DNA from 3 places in the Tenacibaculum soleae genome. Region 2 is predicted to be linked to each of the others. Evidence: riboswitches for the same ligand, from Rfam matches in the RefSeq annotation. Region 2 holds a riboswitch; each other region holds the start of a gene.
What was found. Region 2 has a riboswitch for cobalamin ahead of Q4586_RS13335 ((2Fe-2S) ferredoxin domain-containing protein). Riboswitches for the same ligand answer to the same signal wherever they lie in the genome.

Region 1 (2,194 bases), on a different contig from region 2:
GAACCTGTTTTAGAAAGCATCGCACCTGATATTATTTTCACACAAGATGTATGTGATGTTTGCCAGATTGATACAGAGTCTGTAGCTAAATCTGCATTAAAATTAGCTAAAACACCAGAGTTAATATCAATAACACCAAATTCTTTAGAAGATGTTTTTGATAATGCTTTAACAATTGCAAAGGCAATGAACAAAGAGGAGATAGGTGTTAAATATGTGAATGATTTAAAAGAACGTATTTATAAAATAGTAGATACACAACGCGCAAACAGACTGCAATCTAAAAGTGTGATGCTTTTAGAATGGATAGATCCTTTATTTAACTGCGGACATTGGATTCCGCATCAAATTGGGTATGCTGGTGGAGTTGATTTATTATCGCACCCATCAGGAGATAGTATTGTTATTTCTTGGGATAAAATTGTAAAATATGATCCTGAAGTTTTAATTATTGCTCCTTGTGGTTATGGTATTGAAAGAACCATGGAGGATATGCGTTTTTTAGAAGATAAACCTGAATGGAGTTCTTTAAGAGCTGTAAAAAATGGCGAGGTTTATATTGCCGATTTTGCCATGTTTACGCAATCGTCTGCAAGTACTTTAGTTGACGGAATAGCGTGTTTAGCAGCAATGATTCATCCTAAGAACTTTAATATACCAGACAATTTAAAAGTTAAATTTTCTAATTATAATGATTTATTGGTATTAGATAATTAAAAAAATAACATACATTTGCGCAAAATTTTAGGTTTTGATGTTTAGCAACATAGCATCAAATTAAAAGGGAATTCGGTTAAATACCGAAGCTGTTCCCGCAACTGTAAGCTATTAAGCTTGTAATTAATCTTTAAGTCACTGTTTATTTATAAATGGGAAGACCAATTACAAGACGCAAGCCAGGAGACCTGCCTAGATTTTAAATAATTCAAACTTTCGGGATAAAGGTTTAGTATATTTATGAAAACAATATTAAGTATCTTCTTGTTATTTTTTGTTAACACTCTTTTTTCTCAAAAAGACACAATTTCTGTCAATAAACTTAAAGAAGTTATTGTAAACGGAAAAATAAGAACAATTGGAAAACGTATTGGTGCAGAGTCAACTACAATTGATGAAAAACAAGTAGTTAAAAACCCAATTAATTTTACAAATCTTTTACGTTATAATAGCCCTATTTCATTTAGAGATTATGGTAATGGAGGAGTTAGCACAGCTAGATTTAGAGGAACTTCAGCTTCTAATACCTTAGTGTTATGGAACGGGATACCGATTAATGCAATAGGAAGCGGACAAACAGATTTTAATTCTTTATCAGCCAATATTAGTGATAATATAATTGTTCAAAGTGGTGGTAATAGTACCGAATTTGGTTCGGGAGCTATTGGTGGAACAGTTCGTTTAAATGATGAGTTAAATTTTAAAAAGCATAAAAAGTTCCATTTATTTTCTTCTTTCGGAAGTTACAATACAACGTCTAATTTTTTTAAAAGCTCTTTTGGAGATGAAAAATGGAGTGTAAAATTAGCTTCTACAGTTAATTATTCTGATAATAATTATACGTTTATTGACGATAGATATAAAGACACTAATGGTAATTTATTAAAAAACGAAAACGGGACTTATAAAAATTATGGCGTTAGTTTTAATATAGCTCATAAATTTAGTTCAAAAAATACATTAGCCTTTTACACAACTGGCTATTATGGTAATCGTTTATTTTCAGATGGATTACCTAATCCATCAGCTGGTAGTGAAAGAAATGAAGATTTTAATCAACGTAATTTATTACAGTGGAATTATAGTTATTCATCACAATTTAAACAACTAATAAATATTGCTTATTTAACACAAGAGTATCGATATTATGATAATAAAAATGCTGACAATTTTAGTTTTGGGAAATCTAAAACCATTCACGCTAATTATTCATTAACTTACAAACCTTCTAACATAATATCTTTTAATTACAAAACAACTTTTGAAAACATAACAGGTAGTAACTCTCAAATAACTACTAAAAAAAGAAATTCGGTAGCTTTTATTGGAAATATAAAATATAAACCGTTTGAAAAGTTACTTACAAACTTACAAGTAAGAAAAGAATTAAACTCTGATTTTAATGTGCCAACTTCAATATTTATTGGAAGTGAATATAAAGTATCACCCAAATTTACTGTTTTAAGTAATTTTTCTA
Region 2 (2,194 bases):
TTTAAAAGGTTTAAAAATATATGGTATAATCTGCATTATTATTTTGGTTTAGGTTTTGGCTTGTTTATTTGCACATGGGTATTTAGTGGTTTTATGAGTATGACTCCTTTTAATTGGGTGCCTAGCTCTTCTTTAAACCAACAGGATAAAAGTATTTGGCAAGGGCAAAACTTTACGCTAAAAAGTATTACAGATAAAGATTGGATTAATTTTAAAGAGCTAGCCTCTAAGTCAAAATTTAAAGAGATTCATTTTTCTTTATTTAATGATAATATCTTTATTGAAAAATTCAATAAAGATACTGTTGAAAATCATTGTATTACTTCGATCAATTATAATGCATCAAACGAGCAATACATTGCTAAAATAAACAGTTTTAATACCAAAGAAAAAGTAACGGAATTAATAGTACTTAACGACTATGATGCCTATTATTATGATCGGAAAAATATAAAAACATTGCCTGTTATTAAAATTATTACCAATAAAAGCAACTACTATTATATTAATCCGAAAACCAATACAGTACTCCTTAAATCTGCTCCGAAAAACAGAACAGAAAGATGGTTATATCATGGTTTACATAGTTTAGATTTTTCGTTTCTTTCAAAAAATCGTCCGTTATGGGATATTATCATGATTTTCTTACTTACAGGCGGAACAATTACCTGTATTACTGCTACAGGCCTGGGAATTAAATTTATAAAACGAAAAACTAAAAAACATTTAAAAAAAAAGAAAACATAAAAATTATAAAAGTATTGAGGTAAAAAGAAGAAAAAACTAATTATAGACTCAATCCTGTTATAAAAAATCTATATATTCGCTTCGATTTTTGGTTTCTTATTTCTTTAGTAAAATTTAGAATTATAGAATTAAAAGGGAATTTGGTGTAAATCCAAAGCTGTTCCCGCAACTGTAAAGCTTGTAAAAGGCTTCATTAATAAAAACCACTGTAGTAATTACTATGGGAAGGTAAATGAAAGCTAAGCTAAGTCAGGAGACCTGCCAATATTACAATAATTTATAATAGTAACTCTCGGGTAAAGAGTTAGAAATTATGTTTTTCATATTTTCTTTCCTTGCCTGCTTAATTTCTTTTTTAAATGCAAAAATTGATTTTACGCAGTCTGTGGATTATGTGTTTTTCACTATCCATATTCGCACAAAATAAAACAATAAAAGGTGAAATTACTGATATAAAAATTCAGTTGAATTTTAATAACATCTATAAAACTGGCACCCTATTTTCATTAAGATAATCAACTTTAACCCTCATTATATTTGGGATAAGATCATCCCTTTTCAATAAAAATAAATCTCACATATTCCTTTTAAACCATGGGTAAAAACATCGCTAATACAACACATACTTTTTTCTTTTGCGACGGAGGATCATGCCAAAAGGCAGGTAGTGAAAAAGTTGTTAGAGAGGCTAGAGCTTATTTAAGAAATAACGAGCTTTGGGATACTACCCATACCATTAAAACGAGATGTAACGGACGGTGTGAAGATGCCCCTACTTGTATTGTAAGTCCAGGTGAATTTTGGTATAAAGAATTAACCCCCGAAAAAATAACGCATATCGTAAAAGGACATTTAAATAATGAATGCCCTATAGAAACTGAATTATTATATAAAAAAGGATGGGATAAGCAAATTTCTAACAACGAAAGAGCCCCAATAACACCAAAGCCTTTTGAACTAAAGAATGATACAGAATTAGGTGCGTGTTTTATTACCAAAGGATTTAGTTCAGATCAGTATTTGTATCCGTTATTCTTATTTCTTAGAGAAAACCCAGATGGTGTAACTCTTACTATGACAAATCAAAATTCTATTGATTTTAATGATATTGAAACGTTAGAATATTCTAAAACACATACACTTGAATTATTTACTAAAACAACTTGCATTCCATTAACTATTGCAGCTGTACCAAAAGATAATAAAGAGTTACAACAAGCTAAAATTTCTAGCACGGAATATTTTTATCAAAAGGAATCGCAGCAAGTTGGTATTCGTTTTAAAAATAAATTTGGTGACGTTTTAGGCAAGATAGAGTTCGACTCTATAGCTAATAAAGGCTGGGAATATTGTAGAAAAATACAGTTAAAAAACGCAATTTTAAATTTAACATAACAATGAAAAAAGGTATTTCAATACTAGGTTTAGGTTGGTTAGGTTTACCATT
Region 3 (2,194 bases), on a different contig from region 2:
GAGCAAGATGGAGCAATTAATACACGATCTTCTCCAATTTTATCAATCGCTTTTTTGATGAAAGATAGCGATTTTTCGAAATCATTTTTCCATATATTTCTACCATCAACAACACCTAAAGATAAGCTTAACTGTTCAGGGAATGTATTTAAAACATCGGCTAATTGCTCAGGGTTACGAACTAGATCAATATGTAAAGCACATACAGGTAATGAGGTTGCTAAGGATACATTGTTCTTTAAACCATCAAAATAAGTGGCTACCAATATTTTTAATTTAGGAAACTCATTTTTTAACGTTGCGTAAACATGTTGATACGCTTTTTTTGTTTTTTCATTAATATCTAATGCTAAAAAAGGCTCATCAAATTGAATCCATTCGGCACCTTTTGCGGATAATTCTTTTAAGATGTTAATGTATACAGGTAAAAGATTTTCAACTATATCGAGTTTGTCAAAATTTTCTTCTTTTTCTTTTCCTAAAAGTAAATACGAAACTAGTCCAATAATTACAGGTTTAGCGTTTATACCAACTTGTTTTGCTCCTACAAATTCGTTGATGATTTTGTTTGAAAAAAGTTTAAATTCTTGATTTTTATAAAATTCAGGAACTATGTAATGGTAGTTGGTATCAAACCATTTGGTCATCTCCATAGCAGTAATATCAATACCATCTTTTTGATACCCTCTTGCCATGGCAAAGTATAAATCGAGTTCATTAGTCGATTTTTTTAAAGCTATTTCATTGTATCGTTTTGGAATAGCACCAACGGTTAACGACATGTCTAAAACTTGATCATAATAAGAAAAATCATTACAAGGAATTAAATCGATTCCTGCTTTTTGTTGAGTTTTCCAATTTTTAATGGTAAGATTTTTTCCTACGTTTAGCAATTCATCTGCTAAAATTTTGCCTGACCAATATTGCTCGCAGGCTTTTTTGAGTTCTCTGTTGCTACCAATTCGCGGATAGCCAAGATTGTGCGTTTGCATTTTCTTTTAACTTTAAATGATTAATAAATTAGTTAAAAGCTCTTTTTTAAGCACTTCGCAATGCTTTTTTGAGAGAAAAATTAAGAAAGAAAATGCATTTAGGAGCAAACAAGGCATAACTATCCTATTCAAGTAGTTGGCTTGTAAAAGATGCATCTGTCTGACTAAAAGCTTCAAATCGCGAAAGCATTGTCAATTCGGAATAGGCAGGTCTCCTGACTTGTAACAGTTTTATTTTCCTTCCCATTTTAATTAAAAAACAGTGGATTTTTAGTAATAAAACCTTTGGTGTGTTACTTACAGTTGCGCGACAGTTCGTGATTTGCACACGATTCCCTATTAATCTACAGCTAAGTAAAACCTTTCCGGTTGATGAAGTATGTAAAGAACTTATTGGGATCAAATGTAACTATAATTTTAAAAGAATAGCTTTTTTTATTTAGGATAAGTATAAATTAGTTTTTTAATAAGTTGTGTTTTTTGTAAATAGCATAAAAAAGCCAAAAGCAATAAAGCTTTGGCTTAATAAAACCAAGTATTAGTATCATTGGAGTTAGCTATAACAAATGACCTAATTTTTTTAGGGTTAACTATATTTTAATGTAGGCTAATAACTTTTGTTATTTTCCATTGTTTGTTTTCTTGTTTCCAAATTACAATAAATTTACTAGGAACTGATTTTTCGTTTGGTTGTTGATTATTATAAAATTTATGATAACCAATTTGTATGGCTCCGTAATTTTTTATCGGATAAACTTCAATACTTCCTTTTACTAAAGTTCGGGTTACTTTACCACAAATGTTTTTTTCTAAAGCTTTTAAAAGATTTTCTTTAGATGTTGATAAACCTGCCTTGTCATGAAAAAATTCTAAATCTTTATCATAAAAATTTGCTTGGGTTTTCATGTCACAAGTATTGTATGCGGTAAAATAAATACTGTCCATTTTTACAATTTCATTGTGTAACCCAATGTCTACAGCTTTGTAATTAGGAATTTCATGCACTTGTCCGTTGGTTATCCAACTAAATAATAACGTATACAAAAGGGTAATGAGTTTTAGAAAAAAATTACCTTTAAAGAAAAAATCAAAAATAGTTCCCATAATTTTAATTTACCAAATTTTAAAGGTTATAGAATCATTTTCGTTATAACTTCTTGTAAAACCATGTTTTCTATTACCAACAATTATACTTTTTGTAA

Region 1: it holds a riboswitch for cobalamin, as region 2 does, so the genes downstream of both, Q4586_RS05660 (TonB-dependent receptor plug domain-containing protein) here and Q4586_RS13335 ((2Fe-2S) ferredoxin domain-containing protein) in region 2, are expected to answer to the same signal.
Region 3: it holds a riboswitch for cobalamin, as region 2 does, so the genes downstream of both, metE (5-methyltetrahydropteroyltriglutamate--homocysteine S-methyltransferase) here and Q4586_RS13335 ((2Fe-2S) ferredoxin domain-containing protein) in region 2, are expected to answer to the same signal.

Annotation. Positions count from the first base shown of each region.
Region 1 covers NZ_JAUOSW010000003.1:242,584-244,777, reverse strand. Annotated here, with positions in the region: gene Q4586_RS05665 (ABC transporter substrate-binding protein) at 1-717, shown strand, start outside; cobalamin riboswitch at 730-927, shown strand; gene Q4586_RS05660 (TonB-dependent receptor plug domain-containing protein) at 958-2,194, shown strand, end outside.
Region 2 covers NZ_JAUOSW010000012.1:9,250-11,443, forward strand. Annotated here, with positions in the region: gene Q4586_RS13330 (PepSY domain-containing protein) at 1-747, shown strand, start outside; cobalamin riboswitch at 820-1,027, shown strand; gene Q4586_RS13335 ((2Fe-2S) ferredoxin domain-containing protein) at 1,342-2,142, shown strand; gene cobA (uroporphyrinogen-III C-methyltransferase) at 2,145-2,194, shown strand, end outside.
Region 3 covers NZ_JAUOSW010000005.1:285,177-287,370, forward strand. Annotated here, with positions in the region: partial or broken gene metE (5-methyltetrahydropteroyltriglutamate--homocysteine S-methyltransferase) at 1-992, opposite strand, end outside; cobalamin riboswitch at 1,181-1,372, opposite strand; gene Q4586_RS09575 (nuclear transport factor 2 family protein) at 1,590-2,096, opposite strand; gene Q4586_RS09580 (PspC domain-containing protein) at 2,106-2,194, opposite strand, start outside.